Regions from separate parts of the Saccharopolyspora hattusasensis genome, predicted to be linked through region 3. Evidence: riboswitches for the same ligand, from Rfam matches in the RefSeq annotation. Region 3 holds a riboswitch; each other region holds the start of a gene.
The links. Region 3 has a riboswitch for thiamine pyrophosphate ahead of thiD (bifunctional hydroxymethylpyrimidine kinase/phosphomethylpyrimidine kinase). Riboswitches for the same ligand answer to the same signal wherever they lie in the genome.
Positions count from the first base shown of each region.

Region 1: it holds a riboswitch for thiamine pyrophosphate, as region 3 does, so the genes downstream of both, ACRXBZ_RS04375 (purine-cytosine permease family protein) here and thiD (bifunctional hydroxymethylpyrimidine kinase/phosphomethylpyrimidine kinase) in region 3, are expected to answer to the same signal.
Region 2: it holds a riboswitch for thiamine pyrophosphate, as region 3 does, so the genes downstream of both, thiO (glycine oxidase ThiO) here and thiD (bifunctional hydroxymethylpyrimidine kinase/phosphomethylpyrimidine kinase) in region 3, are expected to answer to the same signal.

Region 1 is NZ_JBPCDC010000001.1:927,231-934,546, reverse strand. Features, by position in the region: gene ACRXBZ_RS04405 (SGNH/GDSL hydrolase family protein) at 1-578, opposite strand, end outside; gene ACRXBZ_RS04400 (hypothetical protein) at 661-807, opposite strand; gene ACRXBZ_RS04395 (winged helix-turn-helix domain-containing protein) at 1,329-1,514, shown strand; gene ACRXBZ_RS04390 (transposase) at 1,770-2,198, shown strand; gene ACRXBZ_RS04385 (VOC family protein) at 2,216-2,608, opposite strand; gene ACRXBZ_RS04380 (helicase HerA-like domain-containing protein) at 2,588-2,887, shown strand; TPP riboswitch at 2,898-3,011, shown strand; gene ACRXBZ_RS04375 (purine-cytosine permease family protein) at 3,002-4,330, shown strand; gene ispH (4-hydroxy-3-methylbut-2-enyl diphosphate reductase) at 4,453-5,379, opposite strand; gene ACRXBZ_RS04365 (family 2 encapsulin nanocompartment cargo protein polyprenyl transferase) at 5,478-6,521, opposite strand; gene ACRXBZ_RS04360 (family 2B encapsulin nanocompartment shell protein) at 6,569-7,316, opposite strand, start outside.
Region 2 is NZ_JBPCDC010000001.1:4,712,377-4,719,692, forward strand. Features, by position in the region: gene ACRXBZ_RS22320 (extracellular solute-binding protein) at 1-500, opposite strand, end outside; gene ACRXBZ_RS22325 (GntR family transcriptional regulator) at 802-1,557, shown strand; gene ACRXBZ_RS22330 (hypothetical protein) at 1,595-2,014, shown strand; gene ACRXBZ_RS22335 (S1 family peptidase) at 2,176-3,318, shown strand; gene thiE (thiamine phosphate synthase) at 3,415-4,086, opposite strand; TPP riboswitch at 4,210-4,315, shown strand; gene thiO (glycine oxidase ThiO) at 4,306-5,433, shown strand; gene thiS (sulfur carrier protein ThiS) at 5,421-5,621, shown strand; gene ACRXBZ_RS22355 (thiazole synthase) at 5,772-6,536, shown strand; gene ACRXBZ_RS22360 (FUSC family protein) at 6,835-7,316, opposite strand, start outside.
Region 3 is NZ_JBPCDC010000001.1:5,509,474-5,516,789, forward strand. Features, by position in the region: gene ACRXBZ_RS26350 (AMP-binding protein) at 1-1,296, opposite strand, end outside; gene ACRXBZ_RS26355 (hypothetical protein) at 1,421-1,720, opposite strand; gene ACRXBZ_RS26360 (hypothetical protein) at 1,826-2,566, opposite strand; TPP riboswitch at 2,732-2,827, shown strand; gene thiD (bifunctional hydroxymethylpyrimidine kinase/phosphomethylpyrimidine kinase) at 2,815-3,612, shown strand; gene tenA (thiaminase II) at 3,714-4,424, shown strand; gene ACRXBZ_RS26375 (polysaccharide pyruvyl transferase family protein) at 4,716-5,831, opposite strand; gene ACRXBZ_RS26380 (DUF2218 domain-containing protein) at 5,982-6,281, shown strand; gene ACRXBZ_RS26385 (hypothetical protein) at 6,459-6,902, opposite strand; gene ACRXBZ_RS26390 (hypothetical protein) at 6,915-7,316, opposite strand, start outside.

The sequences.
Region 1 (7,316 bases), 4.6 Mb from region 3:
AGCATCCGGTGCCCGAGTTCGGACGGGTGCAAGCGGTCGACGCTCCACGTTGCCGGGCTGTAGGCGCCCGGCAACAGGTCCAGGTCCACCACAGCGACGGCATGCGTCTCGGCGACGGCGTCCAAGATCCGGTTGAGCTCGCCGATACGCCTGGCCAGTGCCCTCCGCAGCGGCCCGGGCAACCGGAAGACCCGGCCGTGGTCGTGGTAACGGATCGTAACGACGGTCGCGCCCGCGGCGGTGAGCGCGCGCACGACGTCGTTGAGCTGCCGCCGCAGCCGTCGGGCGTCGAAGTCGGAGCGCATCGTGTCGTTCATGCCGACCATCACCACGGCCGCATCGGGCGCGGCGCGGAGGGCGGCGGGCAACTGGGCGTCGCGCACGGCTGCGACGCGCGCCCCGCTCGATGCCACGTTCGCGACCTCCGCGGCGCCGAGCGCTTCGGCCAGCAGCGGCGCGAACCCGCGCCACCCGCCGACCACCGGATCGCCCATGCCCACGGCGACCGAATCGCCGAGCACCGCCAGGGTCCGTGTTCGTCGCGGGCCGGGCGGGCCCGCCGTGATCGCGTCCTGCACGTGAGCATGGTGATCGCCGAGCCTCCTGCGGCGGTGAGGCGGCGGTGACTAACCGGCGACCGCTTGGCGAAGAATCGGCGCGTCAGCGGGGTTCGGCGCGGTAGTCCTTGCCGGGCCAGAAGGGCCATTCTTCGAAGGCCAGGCACTTCCCGTCCGGGGCGAACCGCACGATCCACAGGTCCCGGTACTCCTCGTGAGTGATCCTTCCGGTAAGAACCGGAAGGATCACTCACGAGCGTTCAGGCACACAGGAGGTGCCGCCGGGTGGGCTCCTCCTGGGGCGCCGGGCTGGCCTGGGTCGGCTGTGGGGATCCCGGTGGTCTGTGGGGGTGTTCTTGTTCCGCCCGGTGTCTTCGTTGCGGGTTTCGGCTTCGATGTCGGCTATGAGGTGCCAGACCGTGTAGGCGGCTTCGCCGCCGCCTCCGGCGTGCTGGCCGGATCGAGAACGCGAGGGCTCTTGCGGGTAGCTGGGTGGTGAATATGGCGAGGATCAGCAGGGTGAACAGGACGAACGTGCTGAGCTGGGCCCAGGACATCGGTGGTTCTCCTTCGGTGGGGCGAAGGGTGGGGTCAATTTCGCGAGAAATTGACGTTCACCCGGGTGACGGTCAATTTCTCGCGAAATTGCCACCACCTGCACGAACGCACTGCGGCGATCACGAAGCGCGACGATGCCCCGTCACCCGGGGTGGGCGCAATTTCTCGCGAAATTGCGCCGTCCTCGGGTGACCACAGGCGGGTGGTGAGGGTGTGTCGGCAGCGCATGCAGGTGCGGATGCGGTCCCTTTTCGGGCTGGTCGTGCAGCTCCGCTGCGTTCGGCTGGGGTGGTGTGGACCCGCAAGGCGGTGGCCGAGTTGATCCGGGTGCGCCACGGCGTCGTGTTGAGTTTGCGCACCGTCGGCGACTATCTGCGCTGTTGGGGTGTGTCGCCGTAGAGACCGATCCGCAGGCCTACGAGCGGGACCCCGAGGCCGTGCGCCGATGGGGGGAGGACTATCCGGCCATCGTTGCTCGCGCTTGCCGCGAGGTGCGGTGATCGTGTGGCTGGACCAGACCGGGATCCGCTCTGATGCCGCAGTGGGCCGAACCTGCCGAACCTGGGCACCGGCCGGCCGGACACCGGTGGTGGGCAAGACCGGGGAAACGGTTCAGCGTGAACGCCATGTGCGCGATCGGTAACAAGGGGCGAGCTGTACTTCACCGTCTACACCGGGTCGTTCAACGCCGGCGTGTTCGTGCCGTTTCTGGACAGTCTGACCCGTCACCTGGACAGTCTGACCCGTCACCTGGACCGTACGGTCCAGGTGATCGTCGACGGTCGTCCTGTCCACCGCCGTAAGACCGTCCGCAAGTGGGTGGACGATCACGCTGCGGCGATCGGGATGCACTTCCTGCCCGGATACAGCCCCGAGCTCAACCCCGACGAGATCCAGGGTGCCGACCTCAAAAGGACCATGACCACCGGCACAGCATCGAAAACCCGCGACGAGTTGAAACAAGCGGCCCGCTCCTTCCTCCACCGGGCAAACCCGAAGTCCGCTACGCCGCCTGAGACCACACATTTGCCCTACGAATCAAAAAAACGCCTCAGCAGAGGCCAATACGCTCGCGGGTCCTGACATGGCCAGGTGGTGGGTCAGCTGGATTGGTCGCCGCTGCCGTAGGGGCGGGTTAGGATCTCCAGGACGTGGCCGTCGGGGTCGTCGAAGTAGACGCCGCGCCCACCGTCCCGGGTGTTGATCCGCCCCGCCTCGTGGTGCCCCGGGTCCGCCCAGTACGGCAGGTCCTGAGCCTGGATCCGCGCGAAGATCTCGTCGAACTCGCCTTCGGTGACCAGGAACGCGTAGTGCTGCGGGTTGATCTCCTCGCCGGTCTCCAGGTAGTCCAACGTGACGTCGTTGCTGGTCTGGACGCACATGAACGGCCCGAAGGGTTCCGGTTGGGGTAGCCCCAGCAGGTCGGCGACGAACCGCGCGTTGGCGATCTTGTCGGAAGTGGCGACGATCGTGTGGTTGAGTTGGACGGCCATGGGTTTGCTCGCTTTCCTCGTCGTGCTGCGCTACTCCCGAGGCTAGGAGTTAGACCAAGGTCGAGGTCAATGGGACCCGCAGCCGGACCGGTTCAGGCATCGCTCGTCCGGGTGCGGGCCGCCGCGGCGTCGTCCGATTTTCGCGGAAAGTACGAGCAGGCCGTCGATCGGGAATCCGCCTACGAACTGCTGGCGAAGAAGGTCGCCGCGCCGGAGCTGCCCGAAGCAACCTCCGCAGGTGATCGGGCCCACCTGACATCAGTCACCTCGTCGGGGTAAGGTGCCTCCGACTTATCCACGCGGGAGCTCGGGCGTACCGGGCTGAGAGGGTGGCACCGCACGCGCCACCGACCGCAGAACCTGTCCGGATAATGCCGGCGTAGGGAGCTGTTGATGGCGCTTGACGTCGATCGTGCCGAAGTTCCGCACACCCTGGACGAACCGGCGCCCAAGACGCTGGGCGTGCTCGACCAGGGCGCTTTCTGGGGAAATCTCGGGGTGAGCCTGCTCGGGTTCAGCGGGGCGCTGGCCGTGCTCGCGCCGAGCGGAGTGCCGCAGCTGTCCTTCACGGCCGCCGTCACCGCGTGCGTGGTGGGCACCGTGATCGGCAGCATCATGGTCGGCATTTCGGCGATCCCCGGGGCGCGCACCGGGGCGCCCGCGATGATGTTGCTGCGCGGCCTTTTCGGCACCAAGCTGTCGTACCTGCCGACCGTGCTGAACGCCCTGCAGTTGGTCGGCTGGGGCACCTTCGAGCTGCTGGTGATCGCGCAGGGCGCGGAGGCGCTGTTCGGTGGCGGCCCGCGGTGGTTGTACGTGGTGCTGGCCGGGGCGCTGACCACCGCGCTCGCGCTGCGCCCGCTCGGCGCGCTGCGCCTGCTGCGGCGCTACGTCAGCATCGCGGTGGCGATCGCGATGGTGTACTTCTTCGTCCAACTGCTGGTTAGCCACCCGCTGCCGGACATGAACACCGGTTCCTGGCAGGGGTTCTGGCCGGGTGCGGACGCCGCGCTGGCGGTCGCGGTGTCCTGGATCCCGGTCGCCTCGGACTACTCGCGGCACTCGAAGTCGGCGACCGGCGCGTTCACCGCCGCGACGGTGGGCTACTCAGTCACCCAGATCGCCTGCTACCTGCTGGGGCTACTCGGGTTGGCGCTGGTCGCCGGCGATGCCGACAAGGCGTTCGACCCGCTGCTGGCGGTGCCGCTCGGGGTGATCTTCTTCGGGATCCTGGTGCTGCGCGAGGTCGACCAGTCCTTCGCCAACACCTACTCGACCGCGGTCTCCATCCAGAACCTGCGGCCCAGCGCGGACCGCCGGGTGCTGTGCCTGGTCATCGGCGCGGTGATCACGCTGCTCGCGCTGACCCTGGACATCGCCCAGTTCTCGAACTTCCTGCTGCTGATCGGCTCGGTGTTCGTGCCGATGTTCGGCGTGCTTGCGGTGGACTACTTCGGGCACGCCCGCCGCCGCGACTGGGACCTGTCCGCGCAGGCCCCGTCCCGCTGGGGCATGCTGCTGGCCTGGCTGCTCGGCTTCTCGGCGTTCCAGCTGATCAACCCGGGTGAGCTCGGCTGGTGGAGCCGGCTGTGGACGGGTGTGCGGGACGCGCTCGGCTTCACAGTACCGACGTGGATGAGCGCTGCCCTCACCTCATTCCTCGTGGCGGCCCTCGCGGCTGCGATCATCGGAGCCTTCCGCCGCCGCACCGAGGAAAGCTGAGTTCAGGGGCAACCGTGGCGAAGGTCGTGGGTGCCCCTCAACCAACTGCTAGTCCGCTGATCAACACCCATCTGCACGTGGACCCACGCCCTGGGTTCCGGTCCATCGCCCTGGCAACCCGTTCAGCGGAGTGTGGCTGGCAGGCCGAAGCGGATCTCTTCGCGGGTCGTCTCGTGCTCGATGACCGTGGCCGGTTCGAGGTGGTCGATGACGTCCTCGACCAGGCCCGGCGGAGCCGATGCTCCCGCGGTGAGGCCTATCGTCTCGGCGCCGGCGAGCCATGCGGGCTGGATGTCGGTGACGTCGTCGATCAGGTGGGCGGCGGTGCCCTGGCGGCGGGCCAGCTCCACCAGGCGCTTCGAGTTCGACGAGTTCGCCGAGCCGATCACCAGCACCAGGTCGCACTCCCCGGCGATCGCCGACAGCGCGTCCTGCCGATTGGTGCTGGCGTAGCAGATGTCCTTCGAGGATGGCCCGCGGACGGCCGGGAAGCGGCGCCGCAGCGCGGCGACGATGTCCGCCGTCTCGTCTACGGCGAGGGTGGTTTGCGTCAGGTAGGACACCCGCCTCGGGTCCGGCACCTCGATCTCGCCGACGTCCTCGACGGATTCCACCAGCACCGTCTGGTCGGGCGCCTCGCCGAGCGTGCCCTCCACCTCCTCGTGTCCACTGTGGCCGATGAGCACCAGGGTGTCGCCGCGCCCTGCGAACCGCCGCACCTCGGCGTGCACCTTCGCCACCAGCGGGCAGGTCGCGTCGATGACCGCTAGGCCCCGCCGCTGCGCTTCCTCCCGTACGGCAGGGGAAACCCCGTGCGCCGAGAAGACCACGGTGGCGCCGTCGGGCACCGCGTCGAGCTCATCGACGAACACCGCGCCCCGGCTCTCCAGATCGGCCACCACGTGCGTGTTGTGCACGATCTGCTTGCGCACGTAGATCGGGCCGCCGCGGAGCGCGAGCGCCTGCTCCACGATCTCGATGGCGCGGTCGACCCCGGCGCAGAACGAGCGCGGTGCGGCGAGCAGCACCGTGCGCTGTTGACTCGGCATGACTGCACTCCAAAATCGGTCGGCTGTTGCCGAACACCGGCCGCTGCCCGGAGGCGGTGTTCCCAGATGCGGGTGGCGGCCGTGATCGGCGGTCGGCGTCAGTGGTCGCGGCGGGTCACCAGGTGGGCGAGGGCGCTGAGCTCCTCGGCCGCGCGCGGGGCCGGGTCGCAGCGGTGCAGGTCGCTCAGCGCGGATGCGAGCAGGTCGTCCGCTTGGTTCTGGCTCCAGGCGCGCCCGCCGGCCAGCGCGATCAGATCGGCGGCTTGGGCCAGGTCGCTGCCGGACAGCGGCTGGTCGCGGAGGTAGAGGGCGGCCAGCCGCCGACCGGCCGGCGTGCCGGAGGTCAGCGCGGAAACCACCGGCAGGGTCTTCTTGCGGGTGCGCAGGTCGGAGAACACCGGTTTACCGGTGACCGCCGGATCGCCCCAGATCCCGAGCAGGTCGTCGACGTGCTGGAAAGCCAGCCCCAGCCGCTCGCCGAAGCTGCGGAGCCGGGCTATCTGGTCGGGCTTGCCGCCGCCGAACATCGCGCCGAGAGCGCAGGCACAACCCAGCAGCGCCCCCGTTTTGTCCCGGGCCATCCGCTGGCATTCGGTCAGTTCGACGTTGCGCCGGTCCTCGAAGGCGAGGTCCGCGATCTGGCCGTTGACAAGGTTCAGCACGGCGGTGTTCAAGGTCCGCAGCGCAGTGGCCGCCTCGGGATGCCGGCACGAGCACAGCACGTCGGCGGCGAGTGACTGCATGGCATCGCCGACGAGGATGGCGGGGCCGCTGCCGAACACCGTCCACGCCGTCGGGCGGTGTCTCCGGCTGACATCGCCGTCCATCACATCGTCGTGCAGCAGCGAGAAGTTGTGCGCCAACTCCACCGCGACGGCTGCGGGTACCGCGTCGGCCGGATCTCCACCGACAGCGCCGGCGGCGAGCAGCACCATCGTGGGGCGCAACGCCTTTCCCCGGTCGGCGCGGACCGGATTGCCGCGCTCGTCCAGCCAACCGAGGTGGTAGCCGGAGATCTGCTGCATGCGGGTGGGCAACCGGTCGACCGCTGCCCGCAGGGCGGGCTCGACCATCGCGCGGCTACGCGTCAGCGCCTCGTAGGCCGTACCCGCCTTGTTGGCATCCTGGTGAATGGTGGTCATCCGATTTCCCTTCAACCGATCTTGCTGTGCTGTGGGAAGAAGCGTTGTCAGCGGCCGATCTCGACGTGTTCGAGGACGCCGAGGGCGTCCGGGACCAGGACGGCGGTGGAGAAGTAGGTGCTGACCAGGTAGGAGATGACCGCTTGGTCGTTGATGCCCATGAATCGCACCGACAGGCCGGGCCGGTACTCGTCGGGGATGCCGGTCTGCTGGAGGCCGACGACGCCCTGGTCGTCCTCGCCGGTGCGCATCGCCAGGATGGAGCTGGTGCCGCGGTCGCTGATCGGGATCTTGTCGCTGGGCAGCAGCGGCACGCCCCGCCAGGCGTGCACCTGGCGGCCCTGGGCCTCGGTGGTCTGCGGGTAGATGCCGCGGCGGTTGCACTCCCGGCCGAAGGCGGCGATGGTCTGCGGGTGGGCCAGGAAGAACCGGGTCTTGCGGCGGCGGGAGAGCAGTTCGTCGAGGTCGTCGGGGGTAGGCGGGCCGGTGCGGGTGTGGATCCGCTGGCGGAGGTCCGCGTTGTGCAGCAGGCCGAAGTCGCAATTGTTGATCAGTTCGTGCTCTTGCCGTTCGCGCAGCGCTTCGATGGTCATCCGTAGCTGCTGCTCGGTCTGGTTCATCGGCTGGTTGTAGAGGTCCGCGACGCGGCTGTGCACCCGGAGGATCGCTTGCGCGACGTTGAGTTCGTATTCGCGGGGTTCGAGCTCGTAGTCGACGTAGGTGCCGGCCAGCGTCGGTTCGCCAAAGTGCCCGGAGGCGACCTCGATTTCCGCCTCGCCGTGCTTGTTCTGGGCC
Region 2 (7,316 bases), 800 kb from region 3:
AGTTCGTCACGGTTGGTGGGCGGCTGGGTGATGCCGGCCTGCTGGAACAGCTCCTTGTTGTAGACGAAGACGCGGTTGGCGGCGTAGAACGGCACGGCGTACTGCCTGCCCTCCCACGCGCCGGACTCGGCCAGCGCCGGCACCCACTGCGGCTTGTTCATGCCCTCGGCATCGGCGGTGAGGTCCAGCAGCGTGCCCTCGGATGAGAACTGCGCCGTCTGGCTGTTCCCGAGCTCGATCACATCCGGCGGGTCGTTGCTGGTCAGCGCGGTGGTCAGGCGGTCCTGGATGCCGTTCCACTGCTGGATCTGGTAGTCGACCTTCAGGCCCTGGTGGGTCTGCTCGAACTCCTTGTTGAGCTCGTCGATCAGCACGTCGGGCGCCGAGCCGTCCATCAACCAGACGGTCAGCTTGTTGTCGTTCTCGCCAGCACCGCCGCCGCAGCCGGCGAGTGTCAACGACAGCGCGGCTGCCGCTGCGAGCGCTCTCCAGGTCTTCAACGTTCGCCCCTTCCTCCGCGCCAGTGCGGAGCCGCGGGTGCCGGGCACCCGCCCTCTTTGGTGTAGACCAATGTGATCAAGATTGTGGTCCGGGGCACACGATGTCAAGACTTTTCGGCGCTACTGTCATGCACGCATAAGGCTGGCCCCTAGCTTCGGGCGCTCGTGCATCGCGACGGCAACCCCGCCGTCCGCGACGCTCGCGCGGCCGGCTTTCGGGCATGCTGAGGTATTAGGACTCGGCAAGGCGGCTCGACGCCTCGGGGAGCGGAACGGCGGCAAAATTGCGGTAGGAGGAACGATGCTCGAAACGTCCGTGTCCGGCGGGGCAGACTCGCCTGGACGCGCACAACGCGAACCGAAGTACTGGGGACTCAAGCAACACCTGCTGGACATGCTCCGATCCTTGCCGCCCGGTGCGCCGATTCCTACCGAACGCTCGCTGGCCGCCGAGTTCGACGTCTCCCGCACGACGGTGCGCCAGGCGCTGGCCGAGCTGACCGTGGAAGGGCGGTTGCTGCGGGTGCAGGGCAAGGGCACCTTCGCGGCCAAGCCGAAGGTCGCCCAGCGGCTGCAGCTGAGCAGCTACACCGAGGACATGCGCGCCCAGGGGCGCCAGCCCGCCTCGCGCCTGCTGGAGGTCGCCGAGGAACCGGCCGCGGAGGAGTTGGCCGCGCTGCTCGGGACCAAGCCGAGTTCGACCGTGCTGCGGCTGCGCCGGCTGCGGTTGGCCGACGGCGAGCCGATGGCCATCGAGACCACCCACCTGCCGCTGACCCGGTTCCGTGGGCTGACCGGCCAGCTGGAATCCGGCGGCTCCCTCTACCAGGTGCTACGCGAGAACTTCGACGTCGAGCTCGGGCACGCCGAGGAGACGATAGAGACCGCACTCGCCAGCCCGGAGGAGGCCGAGCTGCTCGGCTCCGACGTCGGGCTGCCGATGCTGCTGCTGTCCCGGCACTCGTTCGACACCGAGGGGCGCCCGGTGGAATGGGTGCGGTCGATCTACCGCGGCGACCGCTACAAGTTCGTCGCGAGGCTCAACCCGCCCAACTGAGCTGGCGCCGGTTTTGCGCTAAAACGGTGTTTTCCGCTTGAAGGGCACCCCGGTCGGGGTGCCCTTCGTCGTTGCGGGCCGCGGCGTTACGCGTAAGAGGGGTCTGTTGGTGAATGGTCTGGGTGGGGTGACCGGCAAGCCGCTCTCCGGCGGCGACGGCGGAACGACGCTCGGCCAGGTGCTGCACCGCGATCCGCAGCCAACGCCCAGCACCCCGGCCAAGCCGGCCAAACCGCGGGAGGCCCCGAGCGAGCAGCCGCAGCCGTCGACGGAGGTGAAACCCACCCAGCAGCCGGCGGAGCAACCCACCACGGAGGCCCCGGCACCCACCCAGCAGCCGACGCAGGCTGCGGCCTCGACCGAGCAGCCGAGCCAGGCGCCGGCCTCGGGCGTCGTCGACCTGCGCGACCCCGCCGCTAGGACAGGGGAGCTGCAGCAGTCCACTTCTGGGCGTTAAAAACCCCAGTTCAGGCGCCCCCTGTGCAACTCGATCGAGTTGCACAGGGGGCGTTTTGGGTGAGATGGGGCGAAAGGGAAAATGTGGGACTGGTGAGCTCCTCTGATACTGGATCGGCGGCGGGGGTTCTGAGATCCAGCTCACGAAGAGGGAGACATCAGATGAAGCGCAGACTCGCGGCCCGGGTGGCCGGGACCGTGATGTTGGCGGCGGGGACGGTGGCCGCGCTGACCATGCCGGCCACCGCCACCGCCACCGCCACCACCACCGAAACCGCGCCGCCCGCGAGCGAAGCGGCGACCCTGCTCGACGCGATGCAGCGCGACCTGGGCCTCAACCGGGACGAGGCACGCCAGCGGCTCGACCAGGAAGCCGCCGCCAACCGCGCGGAGCAGCAGCTCCGCGGCTCGCTGGGCGGCACCTTCGGCGGGGCCTACTTCGACCCGGCGAGCGGCAAGCTCGTCGTCGGCGTCACCGACTCGGCCGCCTTCGACGCGGTGCGGGCCGCCGGTGCCGAGCCCACGCTGGTCGACTACTCCATCGAGGAGCTCAACGGGGTCATCGAGGGCCTCAACCTCCGCAGTACCGCAGCCCCCAAGCCGGTTTCCGGCTGGTACGCCGACAGCCGCGCGAACTCCGTCGTCGTCACCACCAGGCCGGGCAGCGCCGTCCAGGCCGCGCAGTTCGTGCAGTCCACCGGCGTTCTCGTTGACGCGGTGCGGGTCGTGGAGTCGACGGAGAACCCGCGCACCCTGGCCGACGTCATCGGTGGCAACGCCTACTACATCGGCAGCGCCCGCTGTTCGGTCGGGTTCTCGGTGCAGGGCGGCTTCGTGACCGCCGGGCACTGCGGCAACAAGGGCGACACCACGTCGCAGCCCACCGGCAAGTTCGAGGGCTCGTCGTTCCCGGACAACGACTACGGCTGGGTCCGGGTCGGATCCGGCGAGACCCCGCGGCCGCTGGTGAACCAGTACAACGGCAGCAACGTCAGCGTGGCCGGCTCCACCGAGTCCGCCGTGGGCGCGTCCATCTGCCGCTCCGGTTCCACCACGGGCTGGCACTGCGGTTCGGTGCAGGCCAAGAACCAGACCGTGCAGTACCCGCAGGGCACCGTGACCGGCCTGACTCGCACCGACGTCTGCGCCGAGCCAGGTGACTCCGGTGGTTCGTGGCAGTCCGGCAACCAGGCCCAGGGCGTGACCTCCGGCGGTTCGGGCAACTGCAGCTCCGGCGGCACGACCTACTTCCAGCCGGTGAACGAGATCCTCCAGGCCTACGGCCTGAGCTTGCTCACCCAGTAACTCGCCCGACCGGCCCCCGGCGATCGGCCGGGGGCCGCGTCATGTCCGGGGTACTCCCAGGTAGACGTCCGGTGCGGACTGCGTGATCGGCGGGTCTCAGCCCAGGCGGTCGCGGAGTTCGCGGGCCGCCGCCCTTGGGTCCTCGGCTCGGGTGATCGCGCGGACCACGACGATCCGCTCCGCCCCGGCCTTGAGGGCCTCGTCGAGGTTGTCCGGGCCGATGCCGCCGATCGCGAACCACGGCCGACCGTGCCCGCGGTGCTCCGCGGCGTGCTCCACCAGGCCGAGCCCGGCCGCCTGGCGCCCCGGCTTGGTCGGGGTCGTCCACACCGGACCGGTGCAGAAGTAGTCCACGCCGGGTTCGGTGGCCGCGGCATCGGCCTGCACCACGTCGTGCGTGGACCGGCCGATCGCGACGTGCTCGCCGACGATGCGCCGGGCGATCTCCACCGGCAGGTCGTCCTGCCCGAGGTGCAGGATGTCGGCCTCGGCGGCCATCGCCACGTCCGCGCGGTCGTTCACCGCGAGCAGCGCGCCGTGCCGCACGCAGGCCTCGGCCAGCACCTCCAGCGCCGCCAGCTCGTGGCGGGCCTCCAGCGGAGCGCCGTTCGGTTGCTTGTCCCGCAGCTGGATGATGTCGACCCCGCCGGCCAAGGCCGCGTCCGCGAACTCCGCGAGATCACCGCGCTCGGTGCGCGCGTCGGTGCACAGGTACAGCCGCGACTCGTCGAGGCGGGCGCGGATGCCGAAGCCGTCCAATCCAGGCATGTTCCACAGGGTAGCCCCCTGCGGCGCGGTCGCCGGACGCGCTTTCGGCGCTCACGCCCCGGGCATCGTGAAAATTGCTCGACCTCGCTCCTGACGTCGCAATCCTCGCCCGGTACGGTGGTCCTCGGTGAGCACGGGAGTCCGGGTACCGGGCTGAGAGGGGGCGTTGGCCCCGACCGTCGAACCTGATCCGGGTCATGCCGGCGCAGGGAGCGTGGAGTGTTTGAAAAACGGAAGAAGCACGTCGTCGTCGTAGGAGGCGGCGTGATCGGCATGTCCGTGGCCTGGCGCGCAGCCGCCGCGGGACACCGGGTGCAGCTCGTCGACGCCGAACCGGCGTCCGGGGCGTCCAACGTGGCCGGCGGGATGCTGGCGCCGATCGCCGAGGCGTGGCCCGGCGAAGAGGAACTGCTGGAACTGGGCGAGGCGTCGCTGCGGCTGTGGCCGGCGTTCGCCGGCGAACTCGGTCAAGCCTCCGGCCTGCCTTCCGGATTGCGCCGCGAGGGAACCCTGGTCGTCGGCGTGGACAGCGCCGACCGGGCCGAGCTGGACAGCCTCGTCGACTACCTCGCCCGGCTCGGCCGCACCGTCACCCGCCTGACCAGCCGGGAGGTGCGACGCCTGGAGCCGTCCCTGGGACCGGCGGTGCGCGGTGGGCTTGAGGTGCCGGGCGACCTCGCGGTCGACAACCGCCTCGCGCTGGCTGCGCTGCGCGCGGCCGCCGCTGCGGCGGGCGTCGATTTCGTCGCGGCGAACGCGAAGCGGGTCCAGCCCGGCGCGGTGGAGCTCGAAGATTCCACTGTGGACTGCGATGCCGTGGTGATCGCGGCGGGCGTCCACTCGGGCGCGCTGCACCCCGCGCTGAAGGACCGGATCCGGCCGGTGAAGGGTGAAATCCTCCGCCTGCGCGCGCGGACCACGGCGCTGCCGCCGCCCAGCCGCACGATCCGCGGCCCGGTGCGCGGCCGGCAGACCTACCTGGTGCCGCGCGACGACGGCGGGCTGGTGCTCGGCGCCACCCAGTACGAGGTCGGGTTCGACACCGAGGTCACCATGGGCGGGGTGCGAGACCTGATCGCCGACGCCGAGCGGCTGATGCCGGGCATCGCCGAGTACCAGCTCGTCGAGGCCGCGGCCGGGCTGCGCCCGAGCACCGACGACAACCTGCCGGTGCTCGGCTGGCTGGAACCCGGTGTGCTGGCGGCCACCGGGCATCACCGCGGCGGCTTCCTGCTCGCCCCGGTCACCGTCGAGGCGGTGCTCGCGCTGCTGCACGGCGAGGAGCCCGCCACCGAGATCAAGGCCGCCGATCCGAGCCGATGGGGAGGACAGCAGTGCACGTCGTGATCAATGGTGAGACCCGGCAGGTAGCCGCCGACGCAACGCTCGCGGCGGTGCTGCAGGAATTCGGTGTGCCCAACCGGGGCGTGGCCGTGGCGCTGGACGGTTCGGTGGTGCCGCGTGCCGTGTGGCCGGACACCACGCTGAGCCCCGATGCCACCATCGAGGTCCTCACCGCAGTGCAAGGAGGGTGACGTGGCTCCGCCCCACCCGGAGGAGGGGCGTCCAACCGGAAAAGCCGGAAAGGTTGCGGTCCAACCCGAACCGACCCCTTGCGAAGCAGAAGAAGCGCATCGAACCGGGCATCGGTTCCCGCGCCACCCGAACCCGTCGTTAGGAGAGTCATGGACGACCCGTTGGTGATCGCCGGCCGCGAGTTCGGTTCGCGGCTGATCACCGGGACCGGAGGGGCGACGAACCTCGCGGTCCTGGAGCGCGCGCTGATCGCGTCCGGAACCGAGCTGACGACCGTGGCGATGCGCCGCGCCGACGCCGGCGGCGGCACCGGGGTGCTCGACCTGCTGCGCAAGCTCGGCATCGAAGCATTGCCGAACACGGCGGGCTGCCGGACGGCGGCTGAGGCCGTGCTGACCGCGCAGCTGGCGCGGGAGGCGCTGGAGACGAACTGGGTCAAGCTGGAGGTCGTCGCCGACGAGGACACCCTGCTGCCCGACCCGGTGGAGCTGCTTGACGCCGCGGAACAGCTGGTCGACCAGGGCTTCGTGGTGCTCGCCTACACCAACGACGACCCGGTGCTGGCGCTGAAGCTGGAGGAGGCCGGCTGCGCGGCGGTTATGCCGCTCGGTTCGCCGATCGGCACCGGCCTTGGCATCCGGAACCCGCACAACATCGAGATGATCGTCTCCCGTGCGTCGGTGCCGATCGTGCTGGACGCGGGCATCGGCACGGCCTCGGACGCGGCGCTGGCGATGGAGCTCGGCTGCTCCGCGGTCCTCCTGGCCACGGCGGTGACCCGCGCCCAGGACCCGGAGCGCATGGCGGCGGCGATGCGAGCGGCGGTCGAGGGCGGCCGCCTGGCGTCCCTGGCGGGCCGAATCCCGAAGCGCTTCTGGGCCCAGGCGTCCAGTCCCGGCCGACCCCTGGAGTGAGCGGAGGGCGCTGGCCGGCCGGGACCGGCTCACCGGTTCCGGCCGGGGCCGGGCCGCCCGGGAAACCGAGCCGGGCCTGCCAGGCGAAAACCGCCTTCCCCGCCGCATAACCGAGGAAAAGCACCGCCACCGCGTACGCGGGCCGGCATCGCGGGCGATCAGATCCATCCATGCTGCGACGTAGGAACCGCAAGCCGGGAATCACTCCAGCCCGAGATGGAACGCCTCCCCCGCAGGCGAGACGTCGCGCGCGAGGTGCAGGCACCACGACACGCACGACCCGGGTTCGGTACCCGGGTCAGCGGATGTGGAGGCGTTCGGGGCGGACGAAGCTGATCGTGTAGCTCTTCCACGGGCTGTCGTAGCCGAAGGTCCGGTCGATCGCCTGGCGGGCGTGCAGGGCGTTCTCCACCAGCGAGCTCGCCAGCAGCTCCGTCGCCGGGGCGCTGCCCGCCGGCACGTCCGGGATCTTCGCCGTCGGCTTGCCGCCCAGCAGGTCGTCCACCGCGCGCAGCGCCGGAACCGCGACCGCCTGCTCGGCCTCCGGCCGGAACGCGAGCGTCGCGACGTCCTGCCGCAACGCGTCGAGCGCGATGGCCGCCGCACGCGTCGCGCGGTCGTCGTCGGTCTCCTCGCCGGTCCCGTCGAGCATTGCCGGCATGCCCAGCAGGTCCTGGGTGCGCCGCAGCGCCAGCACGTTCGCCGCCTGCAGCGCCACGGGCAGGTCGACGCCCTGCCCGGCCGCTCGCACGCTACGCAGCAGCTCGGACACCGCCCACA
Region 3 (7,316 bases):
GTCGAACCGCCCGAGGTCTCCGGTCGACATCAGGCCGTCGTGGGTCTCCCGGCTGCTGCCGTTGGTGTAGCCCTCGAAGAGCATGTCGTTGCCGGCGAAGATCCGCCCGGTCGCACCGCGGCGCACCGGGGTTCCGTCATCGCCGAGAATGCGCACCGTCGTCCCGCGCGGCGGTCGGCCCGCCGTGCCCGGGGCGGCGCGCAGGTCGTGCGGTGTCGCGATGCTGACCCAGGACACCTCGGTGGAGCCGTAGAAGTTGTAGAGCACCGGCCCGAAGGCGCGCTGGAACCTGGAGGCCAGGTCGGCGGGCAGCGCAGAGCCGCTGCTCGCCACGACGCGCAACGTGCTGTGGTCGTACTCGTCGCGGACCCGTTCGGGGAGCTCGAGGATGCGCTGGAGCATCACCGGCACCACGAACATCGATGTGCACCGGTTGCGCTGCACCGCGCCGAGCGACTGCTCGGGGTCGAACCGGCGTCGCAGCACCAGCGTCGCGCCGAGCACGGAGCCGAGCTGAAACGCGGCGAGGCCCCAGGTGTGGAACAGCGGTGCGCTGACCAAGATCCGGTCCCCGTTGCGCAGCGGTACGCGGGACAGGATCGACGCCGCGGGCGCGAGCCCCGGCGGATCGGGGCGGCAGGCGCCTTTCGGGGTTCCGGTGGTGCCGGAGGTGAGCACGATCATCCGGGAGTGCCGCTTCGGCCGGGCCAGGTGCTTGGCCGAGGACGTGGCGATCAGGTGCTCCAGCGTGTCGTGCCGGGTGGTGCCTTCGGTCCACGCCAGCACGGCTTCGACGTCTTCGGGCAGGTCCGGCAGGTGGGCGCGGTATTCGGCGTCCAGGACCAGCAGGCCGACCCGCTGCTCGGCGATCACGTTGGCGAGCAGCGGGGTGCTCAGGCCCGTGTTGAGCAGAACCACGTCTATGCCGAGCTTGGCGGCGGCGACGATCGTCTCGATCGGCCCGTGGTGGTTGTGGCACAGCACGCCGATCCGGGTGCCTCGGGGAACCCGGTTGCGCAGGCCGTTGGCGAGCCGGGTGGTGCGCTGCGAGAGCTCGGCGTAGCTGAGCGCGCCACGCTCGTCGATCACGGCCGGGCGGTCGGCGTGGCGCACCGCGCCGACGGCGAAGCCCAGCGGCGGGGTGATGCCCCAGCGGCGCCAGGCGAGGACGATGCGCAGCAGCTTGTCCGGCCGAAGCGGGCTGATCACGCCCTGCTTGGTCAGGACGCACACCGTGTGCAAGCCCGACGTCCCGCGCCGGAGCAGCGCGACTGATCGTTGCCAGAACGTGCTCACGCAGTCACCTCTCGGTTGCCAGGCTACCGGGAGTGGATAATGCCGCGAGCGGACTTGCGGGGGAAGACTGCGATCGTGAGCGCGGCGGCCGACAGACCGCCAGCCACCGCGCTCACGAGGGGATTCATTCCATTGCGGCGGCCACCACGATCGCGTCGCGCAGGGCAGCGCGCAGTCTGCCGACCTCCAGCGGGGAAAGCACCGCGGTCTCGCCCGCTGGAGCGATCACCACCACGTTCCCCTGGTTGATCAACACCGACATGTCACGACGTCTGCCGGCGACATCGCGGCAGCTCACGTGCCACTGCCTGGCGGGCTCCACGTTCCCAGCCTCCCTGTTGCAGTCCGCGCGCTCTGCCTCCCGCGCGCGGTTGTTGATCGAGGGACGCAGCTGGATGCGCACCGTGACGGCGGTTCTGCGCATATGTCACCCGGAAAACTTCCGGGCCACCCCTGGTAAGGGGAGCCGATACGCAGAGTGTCCGCAATTTCAATTGAAACTGCGGACACGGGCGGGGTCGGCCGGTCTTCAGACCGGGCGGACCACCAGGCCGTTCGGTTCGGCGGTGAAGGTGACCGCGGCTTCCTCGAAGTCGGCGATCGGCAGCTCATCGCGCACCAGCCGGTGCGGCGCGTCGAAGGCCTCGACCCGGATCTCGCGGGTGGTCAGCGTCCGCTCCGGGAAGTCCGCGCCGCCGACCTGGACCTGCAGCTCGCCGCCCTGCACCGTCATGGTCAGCCAACCGCCGGGCACCGGCAGCTGCTCACCGTCGGAGGTCAGGACCAGCCGGCTCGCACCGGGGTTCTCGGCGCGCACGGCGACATGCGAGATCGCGACGTCGCGCTGGCCGGAGTCGCCGGCCAGCGCGATCACGTCCCGCTTGACCTCCTCGGCGGGGCCGTCCCCGGGCTTCGGCGCGAGCACCGGGGCGCGCAGTTCGGCGGCCACCCGGTAGGGCTGCCACGATCCGGCGCCGATCAGGTTGACCACCGCGGTGATCTCGACGTCGGCCAGCAGCCGGTCGCTGCCGGGAGCCGGAGTCACTTCGACCGCGGCGACGTCGCGCCGGTTCAGCAACTCGCGCAGCGCCTTCGCGCGCTGCCTGCTGTTGCGGTCGAATCCGCGGGTGATCGCCACCGTCCCCGAACCGGCGGCCGCCACGGCGGCTTCGGTCAGGTCCGCCAGCGGGGCCCAGATCCGGGCGGGATCCTCCGGCCGGGGCTGCCGGCGGGAACGGGCGAAACTCGGGGCATCGGTCGTGGTTTCCATCATCAACCACTTTAGTCCGCGGCGAAGGGTTGCCTGGCCTGTCGGTGGTGACCTTCACGGTGTGAATTAGATCGCTGTGCCGGGCGCCGGGCGAGCGGCCGTGCGCCTGATCGACTGAGGGCGCCGAGGGCGTGGTCGCGCGGCGGTCCCGGTTGTTAGGTTGGTGGCAGTGACGCGGGGTGCCTGGGCTGCCGGGCTGAGAACAGACCCGTTGAACCTGACCTAGCTCGTACTAGCGGAGGGACGTCATGGTTCCCAATGTGCTGACCATCGCAGGCACCGACCCCAGCGGCGGCGCCGGTGTGCAAGCCGATCTGAAGACCTTCTCCGCGCACGGCGCCTACGGCATGTCCGTGATCACCGCGCTGGTCGCGCAGACCACCACCGGTGTTTCCGAGGTCCACGAGGTGCCGCCGGAGTTCATCACCGCGCAGCTGGTCACGCTGCTCGACGACGTGCGGGTGGACGCGGTCAAGATCGGCATGCTGGCCAACGCCGAGGTGATCCGCGCGGTGATCGGGGTCCTCGACCGCTACTCGCCGCCGCACGTCGTGCTGGACCCGGTGATGGTCGCCAAGAGCGGTGACCGGCTGCTCGCGCCGGAGGCGGTCAGCGTGCTGCGCGACGAGCTGCTGCCGCGCGTGGACCTGATCACCCCGAACCTGCCCGAGGCCGCCGATCTGCTGGGCGAGCCGGAGATCGCCGACCCCAACGACATGCCCGCGCAGGCCGAGCGGCTGGCCGGGCTGGGCGCGAAGCAGGTGCTGCTAAAGGGCGGTCACCTCGACGGCCGGTCCAGCGTGGACCTGCTCTACGGCGAAGGGATCGCCGAGTTCCTGTCGAGCGAGCGCGTCGTGACCACCAACGACCACGGCACCGGCTGCACGCTGTCGGCCGCGATCGCGGCGCTGCGTCCGCAGCGCGCAGACTGGCTCGACGCGGTGCGCGAGGCCAAGGAGTACCTGACGGAGGCGCTGCGCGCTTCCGACCGGCTCGACGTGGGCCACGGCCACGGCCCGGTGCACCACTTCCACCACTGGTGGTGATCGACGTTCCCCCGGTGTCGTGAGCGCTTTTGGTTGCCATAGCGCCGAAAAGTGCTCACGGGGCCCCGCACCACAGGTCGAGACAGCTACGAGAGGTTCTGATGAGCAAGCTGCCCGCTCCGCCCGCCGACGGTTTCTGCGCCGAGGCTTGGGCGCACACCGCCGATCTGCAGCAGGCGATCGTCGAGCACCCGTTCAACGCCGCGCTCACCGACGGCACCCTGGACCGCGACCGGTTCGCGTTCTACATCGTGCAGGACGCGCGCTACCTGGTCGGTTTCGCGCAGGCGCTGGCGGCCGCCGCGACGCGGGCCGACAACGCCGAGGACGCGGCGTTCCTGGCCGGTGCGTCCCAGGGCGCACTGGTCGAGGAGCGCCGACTGCACGCCGGTTACGTCGCGGAGTTCGGCCTTACCGACGCCGAGATCGCCGGGGTCGAGACGTCCCCGTCCTGCCTGGCCTACACCTCGTACCTGCGGGCGACCGCGCTGACCGAGCCGTATCCGGTGCTGCTGGCGGCGATCCTGCCGTGCTTCTGGGTGTACCAGCACGTGGGCACCACGATCCTGGAAGCCACCGGTGGTGCCGAAGATCATCCGTACCGGGCGTGGATCCAGACCTATGCCGACGACGAGTTCGCCGAGGCGGTGCTGACCGCGCGCGACCTCACCGACCGGGTCGCCAAGGGAGCCGACGCCGAGACCCGGCAGCGGATGCTCGACGCGTTCACCCGAGCGACTGAGTACGAGTGGCTGTTCTGGAACAGCGCTTGGATCAAGGAGGAGTGGCAGACTTCGCGATTCCTGAACTAATCGCGAAACCCCTTGCAAGGTGGGCAGGAACGCACTTCGGCCCAGTGTGATCCGGTGCACGAACGGGGCCGTAACGAATCGCGAGCCGAAGCGATTCTCCCAGCGAGACGCCCGTCCGGGCGGGGACTTGGATGTGGGTTCTTCCCACCGTAGACGGAGTTTCGACGACCGTGGGCAATTCTATTCTGATTGTTCTGATGGGCATGCTGGTGCCCGTGTTAGCGGCTGCGCCGTTCTACCTCGCCGACCGCCGTCGGGAGCAGCAGGATGCCGTCGAGGGCGATGAATAGGTCAGCCCCCGTAGATCTTCTTCGCGAGTTCTTCCTTGCCCCGCTTGAGTTCCTGCAACGCGTTGGCGGCGAATCCACGGCTGGTCGGCATGGCCGGGATCCGCAGGCCTTCGCTGAGCGTCCAGCCGGAGCCGCAGTCGATCAGCGACCGGTGCTTGTTGGTGTAGTAGCCGGAGTTGATCGACACCGCGACCCCGTGCGCTCCGGCCGCGGCCGCCATCAGGTGCAGGTGGAACCGGCTGGACAGCCAGCGCTGCCCGGCCGCCGCGGGCAGCCCGTCGGCCATGATCTCGGAGAACGGGTAGAAGCGGGCGCCCGGTAGGTCATGTTCCACCAGCGCGAAGACCTCGCGGTCCACGCGCGGGATGCCTTCGACGAAGCCGACCTGCTCGGGGCGCACGCCCCATTCGCCCAGCGTGTCCAACAGGAATCCGGCGAGCGCGGGCACCGAATCGTCGAGCAGGTCCGACTGCAGGCACACCATGACCTCGCGCAGGTCGTCGTCCCGGTACAGCTCGGGTTCGACCCCGAAGAACATGTCATCGCCGGTGTGTGAGGTGGCGCTGGACAGCGCCGCCGACGGCTCGTCGCGCACGTCGACGACCTCGAACTGCGCGGCGAGGTTGCGCAGCAGCGGTTCCGCTTCGTCGGCGACCGGCGACAGCCCTTGGCCGGTCATCACCGCCCGGCCGCCGGAACGGCGCGTCGCCGCGACCGCGGCCGCGAGCAGGCCGATGTGCCGCGGCCAGATGCCGTTGACGAATCCGCCGCCGACGATGTGCACCAGGTCGGCGCGTGCCGCCAGCTCGATGCCGGCCACCCATCGCGGCGCCAGCCCCGGGTTGTTGAACGCGTGCTGCACGAACGACGCGACCTCCCACGGCCCGTCCGACGGGGCCTCCCAGCACAGCCGCCATAAGGTGTCGGTGAACCGGACCCGCGGATGCAGGTGGCCGAGCAGGACGTCGCTCGGTCCCGGGTTGGGGCAGTCCACCCAGATCTCGCTGTCCGGCGCGACGCGTGCCAGGTGCTTCAACCAGGCGGCGGCGATCAGTTCGTCCCCGTAGTTCGGGTGCCCGGTGGTGGCGACGAGGTAGATGGTGGGGGGCTTCGTCAACGGTGGGGCTCCAGCCTTCGGGGTGCCGAGTCCCCTTCGAACGTAGCAACGACGAAGTCCCGACCGCCGTGCTTGGTGACGTCTCGCACCCCACCGCCACCGCTCGTACCAATTAGCAATTAGGGTGGGCTAACTTTTATTGGAGACGTGTTGACGATCCGATCCCAGGCGAGGGTGGGCACCGGCAAGCCGGCCCGCTACGCCAAGCAGCTGTCCTCGCACCTGGGGCGCCGGTGCGTGGTGTCCGAAGAACCCGATGGCATCCGGATCACCCTGCCCGCCGGCAGCGGCGTGGGCAGCTGCCTGCTGGTCAACGAATCGGATGTGCTCGCCCTGGGCGCCGAGGCGAAGAACGCCGAGGTGCTCGACCGCGTGCAGGACGTGCTCGGCCGCCACCTCGAGCGCTTCGGTCAGCGCGACGAGCTCAAGGTCAACTGGACGAACGACTGAGTATTAACAGTCGCGATGATCATGCAGAGGTCGGCGAGCGGCATCAGCCGCTTCCTGCCACCTGCGCAGCTCGCGCCGCCGCAGGTTCTCGTGCGTCGGCATGCATGAGTCGGGGATCCTGGAACGAGAAGGCAGCTGAGGTTCCACTACACGGCTCGCACAACGACCCGGAATTCGCTATTCCTTGCTGATCTCGTCGCGGATGCGGGCCAGACGCTGGCGGGAGCGGTTGAACTTGGCCTCGAAGTGCTTCTCGAACAGGTCCGTGGGCAGCTGCGGGACCTCCGCCGGCTCCGCCGGACGCTGCCGCGGTGCGACCGGCGCCAGCCGGGATGCCTCCGGCTCGGCCTCGGACCTGGTTTCTGCGTCGGACCCGGTTTCGGGTTCGGGTTCGGTCGCCGGTGGCTGGTTGTCGGTGCTCGGCCGCCGGGGGATGACCGTCGGCGTCGCCGGCTTGACCGGGGCGGCCGGGGCGCGCAGCGCGTGCCTGCCCTTCGGGGCGGTCGCTGGTTCGGCGATGCCGCTCTCGGCGAGGCGTCGGTTCGCGCGGTTGAGCAGCGGCCAGAAGATCAGCGTGGCCAATGCGAAACCGGTGACGAACATCAGCACGAGCAGATCCACGAGTAGCTCCGATCAGTTCTGTCTGGCGGGGCCTGTCTGCGGGGCGGCGCCGTTGGTGTGCGGCCGCTCGATGGGAATGGTGTAGGTCTGCGCGTCGTCGCGCTGTTCGGGCAGCCGCACCGGCTGCTGTTCGACCTGCTTGATCCGCTCCACCTGCTCGACATGCCGGTCCCGCGTGATCTGGTCGATGTCGTCGGCGATGTCCGGAACCGGGTCGCGCAGTTCCGCGACGGACTGGTCCAGCAGGTGCTGGGCCTTGTCCATTGCGGACAGGACCGAACTGCGCAGCTCCTCCAGCCGGAGCTGCTTGGTGCGGATCTCTTCCAGGGCTTCCAGCCGCTGCTGCTCCGTCTCGGCGTCCCACTGGCCACACTGCCGCCGGGTCTGGTCGATCAGCTGGTCGGCTTCGTCCTG